One region of the Streptomyces diversicolor genome, then DNA from elsewhere that is predicted to be linked to it. Evidence: riboswitches for the same ligand, from Rfam matches in the RefSeq annotation. Region 1 holds a riboswitch; the other holds the start of a gene.
What was found. Region 1 has a riboswitch for ZMP and ZTP ahead of AC27LF_RS18475 (glycine hydroxymethyltransferase). Riboswitches for the same ligand answer to the same signal wherever they lie in the genome.
Positions count from the first base shown of each region.

Region 2: linked by a shared signal. The riboswitch ahead of AC27LF_RS20670 (bifunctional 5,10-methylenetetrahydrofolate dehydrogenase/5,10-methenyltetrahydrofolate cyclohydrolase) and the one ahead of AC27LF_RS18475 (glycine hydroxymethyltransferase) in region 1 are both predicted to bind ZMP and ZTP.

Region 1 covers NZ_BAAJXA010000014.1:104,753-111,676, reverse strand. The annotation lists gene trpS (tryptophan--tRNA ligase) at 1-185, opposite strand, end outside; gene AC27LF_RS18490 (RNA polymerase sigma factor) at 317-877, shown strand; gene AC27LF_RS18485 (hypothetical protein) at 930-2,006, shown strand; gene AC27LF_RS18480 (hypothetical protein) at 2,105-2,824, shown strand; gene AC27LF_RS18475 (glycine hydroxymethyltransferase) at 3,006-4,505, opposite strand; ZMP/ZTP riboswitch at 4,539-4,627, opposite strand; gene rocD (ornithine--oxo-acid transaminase) at 4,756-5,961, shown strand; gene AC27LF_RS18465 (DMT family transporter) at 6,078-6,917, shown strand.
Region 2 covers NZ_BAAJXA010000016.1:161,913-168,836, reverse strand. The annotation lists gene glp (molybdotransferase-like divisome protein Glp) at 1-686, shown strand, start outside; gene moaC (cyclic pyranopterin monophosphate synthase MoaC) at 1,047-1,526, shown strand; gene AC27LF_RS20690 (MogA/MoaB family molybdenum cofactor biosynthesis protein) at 1,523-2,068, shown strand; gene AC27LF_RS20685 (GNAT family N-acetyltransferase) at 2,089-2,766, shown strand; gene sepX (divisome protein SepX/GlpR) at 2,951-4,189, shown strand; tRNA gene AC27LF_RS20675 (tRNA-Ala) at 4,311-4,384, shown strand; ZMP/ZTP riboswitch at 4,646-4,732, shown strand; gene AC27LF_RS20670 (bifunctional 5,10-methylenetetrahydrofolate dehydrogenase/5,10-methenyltetrahydrofolate cyclohydrolase) at 4,755-5,621, shown strand; gene AC27LF_RS20665 (GNAT family N-acetyltransferase) at 5,884-6,360, opposite strand; gene AC27LF_RS20660 (exodeoxyribonuclease III) at 6,429-6,924, shown strand, end outside.

The DNA.
Region 1 (6,924 bases):
TTCGCGCGCAGCTCCTTCGGGTCCTGCGGGACCGTGATCGCGTGCAGGTCGACAACCATGTAGAACGCGTCGTGGGACTCCTGCAGGGCCACCCACTGACGAACGGCGCCGAGGTAGTTGCCGAGGTGGAACGAGCCTGCGGTGGGCTGGATTCCGGAGAGCACGCGGGGACTGTCTGAAGCCATGTTCACCATTCTCTCAGGTGTCGCGGCCCGATCCCGAACCGATCGGAAACGGGTGGGAACCGATTCGTCTCCGGCGGTGTATCAAGAGCGTGAGGACGCGGGAGGGGGGCCGCATCGTCGATGAGGCCGCGGTGATCGCACGTGTACGCGCCGGAGAGCCGGAGGCGTACGCGGAGCTGGTGCGGGCCCACACGGGCATCGCCCTGCGGGCGGCGGCGGCACTCGGGGCGGGTGCGGACGCGGAGGACGTGGTGCAGCAGGCGTTCGTCAAGGCGTACTGCGCGCTGGGCCGTTTCAAGGACGGCGCGGCGTTCAGGCCCTGGCTGCTGTCGATCGTGGCGAATGAGACGAGGAACACAGTGCGGGCGGCGGCGCGGCAGCGCACGCTCGCCGGCCGGGAGGCGGCCTTCGTGGAGGCCGAGCCGCTGATACCGGAGACGGCTGACCCGGCGGTCGCCACGCTCCGCACGGAGCGCCGGGCGGCGCTCCTGGCCGCCCTGGACCAGCTGAGCGAGGAGCACCGTCTGGTCGTCACCTACCGCTATCTCCTGGAAATGGACGAGTCGGAGACCGCCCAGGCCCTCGGCTGGCCCCGGGGGACGGTGAAGTCCCGGCTGAACCGCGCCCTGCGGAAGCTGGGCCGGCTGCTGCCGGAATGCGAGCCCGGGGAAGGGGGGGAGGAGCGTGACTGAGCGGTACGACGGCGAGGACGGGCGAGCCTTCGGGGACGCCCGGGGCCGGGGCCTGCGCGGGAGGGGTCCGCGTGGCCGGGACCCGCGTGGGCGGGACCGCGGACGGTCCGGCGGGTCGGCCGCCGCCCGGCTGCCGAAGGAGCTGCGGGCACTGGGCCGGTCACTGGGCGCGCCCGGCGGCGACGGCGGTGACGGTGCCGCGGGGACGATCGACTCCGAGACGATGGCCGAGCGGGTGCTCGGGCAGATACTGGCCGAGCGGCTGCCGGTCCCGGTGGCCGAGCCCGCGGGTGCGAGGGGGCGGCTGCGCGCGGTCCGGCGCTGGACGCGGCTGCGGTGGCGTTCGCTGACGGCGGCGCTGTGCGGTCTGCTGGCGGTGCTCGCGCTCACGCCCCCGGTGCGGGCGGCGGTCTACGACTGGTTCGGCTTCGGCGGCGTCGAGGTGCGCTACGACCCGTCGGCGGTGCCCTCCCCCGGTTCCGAGGTGCCGGGCTGCGGCCGCTCCCTGTCTCTCGGGCAGGCGAGGCAGCGGGCCGGGTTCGAGCCGCTGGTGCCCAGTGCGCTCGGGGTGCCGGACTCGGTGACCGTGACCGGCGGGCCGGGCCGGCGGCCGGTGCTCGGCATGTGCTGGCGTGAGCGGGGTCATGTCGTCCGGCTCGACGCGTTCCCGGCGAGCCTGGACGCCGGCTTCTCCAAGACCGTGCGCGAGCGACCGGAGTGGATCGATCTGCGTCCGGCTTCGTCGGCGCAGGACATGCCCGACTACGCGCTGTGGTTCCCGCTGCCGCATCTGCTGAAGTTCTGGCTGGTGGACGCCGATGGCGACCGCTATCGGCGTCAGGTGCGCACGGCGGGGCCGACCCTGCTGTGGATCCACCACGCGGGGGCGGACGCCGGGACGGGCCCCGGCGGGGCCGAGGGCGGGGGCGGGGCCGACGGGGCCGAGGGCGGGGCAGGTGGCGCGCGGGACGGGGCGGTGACGCTGCGTCTGGAGGGCGTGGAGTCGCGGGCGAGGGCGGTGCGGATCGCGAGGTCGCTCGTGCCGATGTCCGGGCTGTCGGCCGGGCAGGTCGAGCCGCGCGAGTCCGAGGGCTCCGCGGCGCCCTCGGCATCGGGATCCTCGAAATAGTGCGTGCGGAAGGGGAACCCCGGCGGGTCGGGCGGTGTACCAGTAGTGACACGCGGCTCGCGGGCGGGCCGCAGGGCTTTGACCGGCAGGGGGATCGGATGGCGAGAGGCAGGGTTCGTGAACTGACGGCGCTGAGCGGGATGGTGGCCGTCCTGCTCGGGCTGTTGTTGTGGGGAGCGTCGACCGCGGCGGCGGGCGGTCCGACCAGCGTGCTGGTGACCTCGCCCCAGAGCGGGGAAACCGCCGCGCGGTACTTCTCGGACGAGGAATACGGACAACTCCAGCGGCTGCTGGGCCCGGAGAACCGGGGATCGCGCGAGACACCGCCGGAGGCGGAGCCGGACTCCGGCCGTCAGATCAATGTGACCTGGCTGGCGCACGACATATGGCCCTGGCGCATGGACCGGGTCTTCCCCACGGACTCCAAGTCGGGGACGGTCTGGATCCACACGGCCGCCAATGTGTCCAAATCGCTGAACGGCTACTGGCACCGCGCCGAACACCCCGGCCAACTGCGCGCCCTGCTCGGGAAGTTGGGCGTGCTGAGCAACAAGAACAGCCAGGCGGGCTACACCGGCATCTTCCCGGGCCCATGGGAGTCGGAGAGCCCCGGCACGGCGGACCGGACCGAGGAGTCGACCACCACGGTCTCGATCAACACCGGGGAGGACGGCACGGATTGGTGGTGGGCGATACCGGGCGCGGCTGGGGGTGCCGCTCTTGCACTGGTGCTGCGGTCCCTGGTGCCACGGCTGGCACCGGCCCTGCGGCGCGGTGACCGGGAGCCGGGACCCAGGCAGGAACTGCGGGACATGTGAAAGCGCACGCGGGCACGGCCCCGGACCGGTCGCGGCGCCAGCTCCCCATACCGCCGTCCGGCGGCCCGGCGCCGGGCCGGACCGCCGTGGGAGGAACCACGAAGGGAGCTGATCGGCCCCCGGGCGACAGGAGACTCCCGGCCGGCATGGGGACTCCCGGCGCCCGGTTCTCGGGCGGAGGTCAGCCGAGGTCGACCTGCGGGTACAGCGGGAACCCGGCCACGAGGTCGGAGGCGCGGTGCGAGATCTCGTCCGCGATCTTCGGGTCGAGGACGTGCTGGGCCTTGGACGGGGTGCCCTTGCTCGTGGTGCCGGGTTCGGCGGTGGTCAGAACGCGGTCGATGAGGCCGGCGACCTCGTCCATCTCGGCGGTGCCCAGGCCACGCGTGGTCAGGGCGGGGGTACCGATGCGGATGCCGGAGGTGTACCAGGCGCCGTTGGGGTCGGCCGGGATCGCGTTGCGGTTGGTGACGATGCCGGACTCCAGCAGTGCGGCCTCGGCCTGGCGGCCGGTGAGGCCGTAGGAGGCGGCGACGTCGATCAGGTTGAGATGGTTGTCGCTGCCGCCGGTGACCAGGGTGGCGCCCCGGCTCATCAGGCCCTCGGCCAGCGCCCGGGAGTTGTCGACGATCCGCTGGGCGTAGTCCCGGAAGGAGGGCCGGCGGGCCTCGGCGAGGGCCACGGCCTTGGCCGCCATGACATGCGGCAGGGGGCCGCCGAGCACCATCGGGCAGCCGCGGTCGACCTGGTCCTTGAGGGAGTCGTCGCACAGGACCATGCCGCCGCGCGGCCCGCGCAGCGACTTGTGCGTGGTGGTGGTGACGATCTGGGCGTGCGGGACCGGATCGAAGTCCCCGGTGAGGACCTTGCCGGCGACGAGACCGGCGAAGTGGGCCATGTCCACCATGAGCGTGGCACCGACCTCGTCGGCGATCTCCCGCATGATCCGGAAGTTCACGAGACGGGGGTAGGCGGAGTATCCGGCGACGATGATCAGCGGCTTGAACTCGCGGGCGGAGGCGCGTAGGGCCTCGTAGTCGATGAGGCCGGTGGCCGGGTCGGTGCCGTAGGAACGCTGGTCGAACATCTTGCCGGAGATGTTCGGGCGGAAGCCGTGGGTGAGGTGGCCACCGGCGTCCAGGGACATGCCGAGCATGCGCTGGTTGCCGAAGGACTGACGGAGTTCGGCCCAGTCCGCCTCGGAGAGGTCGTTGATCTGGCGGACGCCGGCCTTCTCCAGGGCGGGTGCCTCGACGCGCTGTGCCAGGACGGCCCAGAAGGCGACGAGGTTGGCGTCGATGCCGGAGTGCGGCTGGACATAGGCGTGACGGGCGCCGAACAGCTCCTTGGCGTGCTCCGCGGCGATCGACTCCACGGTGTCGACATTGCGGCAGCCGGCGTAGAAGCGGCGGCCGATGGTGCCCTCGGCGTACTTGTCGCTGAGCCAGTTGCCCATCGCCAGGAGGGTGGCCGGGGAGGCGTAGTTCTCGGAGGCGATCAGCTTCAGCATCTCGCGCTGGTCGGTGACCTCCTGGCCGATGGCGTCGGCCACGCGCGGTTCGACGGCACGGATGACATCGAGGGCGGCACGGAAGGCGGTGGACTCGGCGGAGAGAGACGAAGAGAGAGAAGAGGAGGAAGAGGAGGCAGAGGAGAGGGGGGACAGGGGCTGCTCTGGCATGGGGACCTCCGGACGGCGTACGTACAGCGTTCACGGCTCGGCCCAGGCGCACGGCACTCGAAGTGGCTGGGCCGCTCCCCGATGGTCCATCCCATCCCAGCGCGCCAGTCACGGCCCGCCGTCAGCCTACCGGGCGCGTCGGACGGGCACGCGTGGCGGTGGTCGCATGTTGCTGACGGCTCCGGGAGCGCCCCGGGCGCGAGGATGGAAGAGGGGGACGAATCCGACACTCTGGCCCACTGGAGTTCCCGTGAACGCTACGGAGCGGCTCATCGCCGCCGCCGACGCCCACAGTGCGCACACCTACCGCCCGCTGCCGGTGGTCGTGGCCACCGCGGACGGGGCCTGGATGACGGATGTCGAGGGCCGGCGTTATCTCGATCTGCTGGCCGGCTACTCCGCGCTGAACTTCGGGCACGGTCACCGGCGGCTGGTGGCGGCGGCCAAGGCCCAGCTGGACCGGGTGACGCTGACGTCGCGGGCGTTCCACCACGACCGGTTCGCCGCGTTCTGCGCCGAGCTGGCCGAGCTGTGCGGCATGGAGCTGGTGCTGCCGATGAACACCGGAGTGGAGGCGGTGGAAACCGCGGTGAAGACGGCCCGCAAGTGGGGCTACCGGGTGAAGGGGGTGCCCGCCGAGATGGCGAAGATCGTGGTCGCGGGGGGCAACTTCCACGGCCGTACGACGACGGTCATCAGCTTCTCCACGGAACCGGAGGCACGGGCGGACTTCGGGCCGTACACGCCGGGCTTCGAGATCGTGCCGTACGGGGACCTGACCGCGATGCGGGCGGCGCTCACCGAGAACACGGTCGGGGTGCTGCTGGAGCCGATCCAGGGCGAGGCGGGTGTGATCGTGCCGCCGGCCGGTTATCTGCCGGCGGTGCGGGAGCTGACCCGGGAGCGGAACGTGCTGTTCATCGCGGATGAGATCCAGTCGGGGCTGGGCCGGACCGGGCGGACCTTCGCGTGCGAGCACGAGGGGGTGATGCCGGATGTGTATCTGCTGGGGAAGGCGCTGGGCGGCGGGATCGTGCCGGTGTCGGCGGTGGTGTCGGGCGCGGAGGTGCTGGGGGTGTTCCGGCCGGGTCAGCACGGGTCGACGTTCGGCGGTAATCCGCTGGCCTGCGCGGTGGCGCTGGAGGTGATCGCGATGCTGCGGTCGGGCGAGTACCAGGCGCGCGCGGCGGAGCTGGGCGGGCATCTGCACCGTGAACTGGGCGCGCTGCTCGGCACCGGCGCGGTGACGGCGGTGCGCGGGCGCGGACTGTGGGCGGGGGTCGATGTGGCGCCGGCGCTCGGCACGGGACGGCAGGTCTCGGAGCGGCTGATGGACCGTGGCGTGCTGGTGAAAGACGCACACGGCCCGACGATCCGGATCGCGCCGCCCCTGGTGATCGAGAAGGAGGATCTGGACTGGGGGCTCGATCAGTTGCGAGCGGTTGTCACCCCCTGAGCGCTCCGCTGAATACGCCGCGGACCGGTTTTCCGAGGCGAGAGTCCGGTGAGAGGCGGGCTTGGGTCGGGCCTCGGGTCCGCCGGCTCCCCTACAGTCGCTTCGTGCTCTTCGGAATGGTGTGCGCCCTGGGCGCGGCGGTCTGTTTCGGGACGGCGACCGTGTTGCAGGCGATGGCCGCGCGCCGGGCCGCGGACACCGGTGTGGGCGGGGACGCGGCGCTGCTGCTGCGGGCGCTGCGGCAGTGGCGGTATCTGGTCGGTCTGGGGCTGGACGGTCTCGGCTTCCTGTTGCAGATCGCGGCGCTGCGGTCCCTCCCGATCTATGCGGTCGGCGCGGCGCTGGCGTCGAGTCTGGCGGTGACCGCGGTGGTCGCGGCACGGCTGCTGCGGGTGCGGCTGAGCCGGGCGGAGTGGGTCGCGGTGGCGGTGGTGTGCGCCGGGCTGGTGATGCTGGGGCTGGCCTCCGGGGCGGAGGGCCGCCGGAACGGCTCGGCGGCGTTGCGGTACGCGATGCCTGCGGCGGCCGTGGCGGTGCTGCTGCTGGGGGCGGTCGGCGGGCGGTTGCGGGGGCGGGGCCGGGCGCTGTTGCTCGGTCTGGGGGCGGGTTTCGGGTTCGGGGTGGTGGAGGTGGCGGTGCGGCTGATCGACGATCTGGCGCCGGCGGCCCTGTTCACCGATCCGGCCGCCTATGCCCTGCTGCTCGGCGGGGTGGCCGCGTTCTTGCTGCTGACCTCGGCTCTCCAGCGCGGCTCGGTGACCACGGCCACCGCCGGGATGGTGATCGGCGAGACGATCGGCCCGGCGGCGGTGGGCGTGGTGTGGCTGGGCGATCGCACCCGGGAGGGCCTGACCTGGCTCGCGGTGCTGGGCTTCGCGGTGGCGGTCACCGGAGCGTTGACCCTGGCCCGCTTCGGAGAGCCCCCGGTACCGGACCCCCACCCGGCAACGCCCTAGCGCATTC
Region 2 (6,924 bases), on a different contig from region 1:
TGTCCACCGGCAGCGAACTCGTCCAGCCCGACGAACCGCTCGGCGGCGGCCAGATCTACGACTCCAACAGCTTCGCCCTGACCGCCGCCGCCCGTGATGCCGGCGCCATCGCCTACCGGGTGGGCGCCGTCGCCGACGACGCCGAGACGCTGCGCTCCGCGATCGAGGACCAGCTGGTCCGCGCCGACCTGCTGGTCACCACGGGCGGCGTCAGCGTCGGGGCGTACGACGTCGTCAAGGAGGCGCTGTCGGACGTCGGCGACGCGGACGAGGCGGGTGGCGGCGTCGAGTTCCGCAAGCTGGCCATGCAGCCCGGCAAGCCCCAGGGCTTCGGCACCGTCGGCCCCGACCACACGCCGCTGCTGGCCCTGCCCGGCAACCCCGTGTCGTCGTACGTCTCCTTCGAGGTGTTCGTCCGCCCCGCCATCCGCACCCTCATGGGGCTGCCCGACGTCCACCGGCCCCGGATCCGGGCGACCCTCACGGCCGATGCGGCGCTCAGCTCCCCCAAGGGCCGCAGACAGTTCCTCCGGGGCACGTACGCCGACGGCAAGGTGACGCCGGTGGGCGGCGCCGGATCCCATCTGGTCGCGGCCCTGGCGCACGCCGACGCGCTGATCGTCATCCCCGAGGAAGCGGAGTCCGTCGAACCCGGCACCGAGGTCGAGGTGATCCGACTCGGCTGAGCACCCCGGCACCCTGGAAGCGCCGGGCCCGGCGGTCCCGTGACCGCCTCGGTATCGCTCGGCCCGGAGGGTCCCGTGACCAGCTCGGTATCGCTCGGTCCGGATGGTGCATGAGCAGCTCGGTATCGCTCGGCCCGGGCGGTCCCGTGGTCACCCCGGTACCGCTGGGCCGGGTGGTTCCGCAACCAACCCCGTGCCGCTCGGCCTGGGCAGTCCCGTGGCCAGTTCGCCGCCGTACGGGCGGGCGGTCCCGGGAGCCGGTCCTGCTCCGGTGCGTGCCCCGAGTTGGCGGTACCGTGTCGCGCACGACACACCCGTGCGCCGCACCGCGACGGGTCCCGACCGGGAGCGCCACACACCATGAGTACGCAGGACCGACTGACGCACATCGACGACGCGGGCGCGGCCCGCATGGTCGACGTATCCGGGAAGGACGTGACCGCGCGCACCGCCCGCGCCAGCGGCCGCGTCCTCGTCTCGCCCCGGGTGATCGAGCTGCTGCGCGGTGAGGGAGTCCCCAAGGGCGACGCCCTGGCCACCGCGCGCATCGCCGGCATCATGGGCGCCAAACGCACCCCGGACCTGATCCCGCTGTGCCATCCGCTGTCGGTGTCCGGTGTGAAACTGGACCTGTCGGTCGCGGACGACGCCGTAGAGATCGTGGCCACCGTGAAGACGACGGACCGCACGGGCGTCGAGATGGAAGCCCTCACCGCGGTGTCGGTGGCCGCCCTCACCGTGATCGACATGGTCAAGGCGGTCGACAAGGGAGCGGTCATCACGGACGTGCGGGTGGAGGAGAAGACGGGCGGCAAGTCGGGCGACTGGAGCAGGTCGTGACCGCCGGGGCCTACCGCGCGCTGGTCGTCACGGCCTCCAACCGCGCCGCGGCCGGCGTCTACGAGGACAAGGGCGGCCCGCTGGTCGCCGACGCACTGAAGGGCCTCGGCTTCGCCGTCGAGGGCCCGCAGGTGGTCCCCGACGGGGACCCGGTGGCCGCCGCCCTGCGCGCCGCGGTCGACGCGGGCTACGACGTCGTCGTCACCACCGGGGGCACCGGCATCTCGCCCACCGACCGCACCCCCGAGGCCACCCGCGAGGTCATCGACTTCGAGGTGCCGGGCATCGCGGAGGCCGTGCGGGCGTTCGGCCGCGCGAAGGTGCCGACCGCGGCGCTCTCCCGTGGACTGGCAGGAGTGGCGGGCCGGACACTGATCGTCAACCTGCCCGGGTCCAGCGGCGGGGTGAAGGACGGTCTGTCCGTCCTTGAGCCGCTGCTCGTCCACGCCGTCGACCAGATCCGCGGCGGCGACCACCCCCGGCAGGAGGCGGCGCCCCGGCCGGCCGGACACGGCCGTTCCAGACACGGGGGTGCGAGCTGAACAGCCCATCCTGGCCCGCGGTGCTGGCAGACGGCGATGTCGTCCTCCGGCCGATAAGGCTGCGCGACCAGCGGACCTGGCGCGAGGTGAATCGGCGCAACCGGGACTGGCTGCGCCCCTGGGAGGCGACCATTCCGCCGCCCACGCCCAGCGGGCCGATCACCCACCGGCCGACCTACCGCCAGATGGTCCGGCATCTGCGCTCCGAGGCGAACGCGGGCCGGATGCTGCCCTTCGTCATCGAGTACCAGGGCCGTCTGGTGGGACAGTTGACGGTCGCCGGGATCACCTGGGGGTCCATGTGCTCGGGACACATCGGTTACTGGGTGGACGAGGCGGTGGCCGGCCGCGGAGTGATGCCGACGGCCGTGGCGCTCGTGGTGGACCACTGTTTCCGCACCGTCGGCCTGCACCGCATCGAGGTCTGCATTCGCCCGGAGAACCGGCCCAGCCGCCGGGTCGTGGAGAAACTCGGATTCCGTGAGGAGGGGCTGCGGCCGCGTTATCTGCACATCGACGGCGCCTGGCGCGACCACCTCGTCTTCGCGCTCACGGCGGAAGAGGTGCCCGAAGGGCTGTTCGGCCGCTGGCAGCGGACACGAGCACGGCGCACGACGGACGACGGGAGCGCGCCGAACGGCCCGAGCGCCCCGCGGAATCCGCAGAACACCCAGAACACCCCGGGGAATCCCGGGTAGCCCGGAAATTGAATACATGTTCGAAATTGATCGGCGGATGACCGACTCCGGGCATTGAATTGGCGGCAACGGCGGTCCGCTGATCGCATCGGTCGCAAAAAAAGCTGGAAATATCAGCTGGATCGTGCGACACACCGGCCCAATTGGCAGATGGCCTCACGCAAACCCCTCTACGGTGTGAGGCGTGAGCAGCAGCGGCCTCATCTACGCAGTCATCGTCGGGGCCTGGGCCGCCTACTTGGTGCCGATGTGGCTCCGTAGGCAGGACGAGCTGAACGAGGCCCGTCCGACGGAACGCTTCAGCACCGCCATCCGGCTGCTGTCCGGACGGGCGGGGATGGAGCGCCGATACGCCAAGGACCTGCGGTCGCGCTCCGCCCGCGAGGGGGAGCCCGACACCGACGCACCTGGCGCCGTCACCGACTCGGTGGACGTCCGGGCCTTCGCCATGCCTCCGCGCCGTCAGGCGCGCGCGCAGGCCGAACCGGAGGTGTCCGCCCCCGCGGCCAAGTCGCCGTCCGCGCCGGCGGCCACGGCCCCGGCGTCCGCCCCCGCGGCCAACTCCCCTTCCGCACCGGCGGCCAAGTCCTCGTCGGCGCCCGCACAGCAGGGCGTCCCGGCCGCGCGGCGTGCCCCCTCGGCGCAGGCCGCCGCGGCGCGCGCCCGGCGCTCGAAGGTGCTCGCGCGTCGTCGGCGCACCACGGTGATGCTCTTCCTCGCCTTCACGCTCGGCGCGATCGTGGCCGCCGTCGGCGGGCTCGCCTTCCTGTGGGCGCCCGGCGTGCCCGCCGTCATGCTCAGCGTGTACATCGCGTATCTGCGCACCCAGGAACGCCGCCGGTTCGCCTATCAGATGGACCGGCGCCGAGCCGAGGCCGCGGCGCAGCGGCTCAGGGAGCGCCAGCCGCGCCGGCGCGCGCCCCTGGACCCGGGCGCCACCGCCGACGAACCGGACGAGGGACCAGAACCGGAGACCGACCCCGGGCTCTCCGCACTCGCCGCCGACCGGCGCGCCCTCGTCGAGCAGACCGACCACGCCGAGTGGGTCGACCAGCAGCGCGAGCGGCAGCGCCGCCCCGGGCACGGCGACAGCTGGGACCCGGTGCCGGTGCCGCTGCCCACGTATGTGACCGCGCCGGTCGCGCCCCGGGCCACGTCCGATGTGGACCTGGCGGCGCCCGACGCCTGGAGCTCCGCGCGCTCCAGCTCCGTGGTCCCCGAGCGGGAGCCGGAGCAGGCCGCGCCCGCGTCCGCGCCCGGCGGCACGGCGGAGGAGGCGCACGCCGGGGAGGACAAGCCGGCGGCGGACGGACGCACGGACGCCCGCCGGGCCGCCTCCGCCCGCCGGGCGCGCGAGCGCGGACGCACCCCGCTGTTCGACCAGTACGAGGACGGCGACCGGCCGCGCGCCGCCAACGAGTGACGGCGGTCCTCGGGCGGTCCGGGAAACCGTTCCCGGGCCGCCCGGAAACCCGGCCGCTGACCAGTCGGGGAACGGATTTCCAAGCAGCCCGAGGGGGATGCTAAGGTTTCACTCGTTGCAAGGGCCTGTGGCGCAGTCCGGTAGCGCACCTCGTTCGCATCGAGGGGGCCAGGGGTTCAAATCCCCTCAGGTCCACGCACGACTGTTCTTGAGTTCGCTCAGGGACGGTTGACGAGATCCCGCCGATCTTCATGATCGGCAGGGATCTTTGTCGTTTCTGGCGTCTGTTCGAGCCTGTCCGGGGTGGTGGACGGGGGCGTTTGGGGTTGCCGATGTCGAGTTCGTCGGACCCCGGAATCTCAGCGTCTCGCGTCTCACAACAGGCGGGCCCCCTCCCTTGACGATTGCGCCCAGCGGCTGCCGGCCCGCCGAATCCACTCGCGTCCCCTACAGTGCGGGGTGGGCCGTGACTGGCGCTGAGGTGGAGCACCACCGGGGAGCGGTCTGACGAATCGGTCGATGCCGTGCGCCTGGGCGAGTGGTCAACGACGCCTGGGAGGCGACCATGTCCCCGACACAGACGGCCCAGCTCATGAACGGCACCGGACTCGCCCGGCGCATCATCGAGGAGACCACCGCCCGTGCGGCGCAGATCTCACGGCGCACCAGCGTGGCGCCGTGCCTGGCGACTGTCCTGGTGGGTGAGGACCCAGCGTCCGTGACGTACGTCCGCATGAAGCGGGCCCGCTGCGCGAAGGCCGGCATCACCTCCCGCCATGTCCCTCTGCCCGCCACCACCACAACCGCCGAACTGGTCGACACGCTCGCCGCCCTGTCCCAGGACCCCGGGGTGCACGGCATCCTGTTGCAGCACCCTGCCGGTGAGCACATCGACGAGCGCGCGGCGTTCGAGGCCATCGCCCCGGAAAAGGACGTCGACGGCGTCACGATGCACTCCTTCGGCGCGATGAGCTTCGGGCTACCCGGCTTCGTATCGTGCACGCCCGGCGGCATCATGCGGCTGCTGGACGAGTACAACGTCGATCCCGCGGGCCGGCACGCCGTCGTTGTCGGCCGCAGCGCGATCCTCGGTAAACCGGTCGGGATGCTCATGCTCGCCAAGGACGCCACGGTGACGTACTGCCACTCCCGCACCACGGACCTGTCCGCAGTCGTCCGGGAAGCGGACATCGTGATCGCGGCCGTGGGACGGCCCCGACTGATCCGCGGAGAAGACATCAAACCCGGCGCGGTAGTGATCGACGCCGGGTACACCCCCGGCAACATCGGCGACGTGGACTTCGGCACCGCCCACACCCGCGCCCGCTTGATCACCCCTGTTCCCGGCGGGGTCGGCCCGATGACCATCGCCGTCCTGCTGGCACAGACCGTCGACGCTGCCGCGAGGCAACTCGGAGTCCCCGGACGCTGACACCATCCTCAACTTGTCTGAGCCCGTTCGGGGTGCGGCGCGGTCGGCGCGGCCCGGGGGCATGCGACGCCCCGCGGGTCCGGTACGGGTCCGTCATCTTCGCCGTGATCCCTGGTCGGTGCGGCCAGCAGTTCGGGGTCGGAGTAGACCTCGGCGGTGTGCTGCCAGGCGATGAGCAACTGGGCGGCAGAGGCGCTGTTGCCGAGGGAGTCGGCGGGGCATGAAGCCCCAGTCGGCGGTGTCGGCTGGGGCTTTTGTGCGGCTAGAGGGCTTTCGCGTAGCAGAGGCTCGACTCGTAGTGGCGGTAGTAGCCGAACTTGGTGCACGGCTCGTAGCCGCTGGAGACGTACAGGGCGATGGCCTCCGGCTGCTTGGTGCCTGTCTCCAGGACCATGCGGATGCGGCCGGCGGCGCGCGCGTCCTCCTCCAGGGCGGCCAGCAGGCGGCGGGCCAGGCCGCGTCCGCGCATCTGCTCGATCACGAACATGCGCTTGAGTTCGGCGTCGCCGTCCTCGTTGCCCTCGCCGTTCTCGTCCTGGCTGCGCCAGCCGCCGGTGGCCACGGGCCGGTCGTTCTCGTCGTAGGCGATCAGGTACACGCCCCTCGGCGGGGTGAAGTCCGACGCGTCCAGGACCGTGGCGTCGCCGCCGTCGCCGTAGCGCAGGTGGTACTCGGCCTGGACCTCGTCGTTGAGCTTGACGGCGTCGGGGTGGTCGAAGGGAACGCGACGTATATTCATGCTGGGCATCGTACTTCTATGCAGAGGGCGGAACGGGACCTCGTCCAGTGTGCCGGTATCGTGCCCTGGTGCTGACAGTGACCTCGGTGAATGTGAACGGGCTGCGGGCCGCGGCGAAGAAGGGCTTCGTGGCGTGGCTCGCCACAACCCCCGCGGACGTGCTCTGTCTTCAGGAGGTGCGCGCCGAGCCGCGGCAACTGCCCGAGGGCGTGCGGCAGCCGGACGGCTGGCATGTCGTGCACGCCCCGGCCGCCGCCAAGGGGCGCGCGGGCGTCTCCCTGTACACCCGGCGCGAACCGGACCGGGTCCAGGTCGGTTTCGGTTCGGCGGAGTTCGACGCGAGCGGGCGGTACGTCGAGGCCGACCTGCCCGGGGTCACCGTCGCCTCCCTCTACCTGCCCTCCGGGGAGGTGGGCACCGAACGGCAGGACGAGAAGGTCCGCTTCATGGACGAGTTCCTCGCCTACCTGAACGAGCTGCGCGCCCGCGCCGCCGCCGACGGCCGTGAGGTCGTCGTCTGCGGCGACTGGAACATCGCCCACCGGAACGCCGACCTCAAGAACT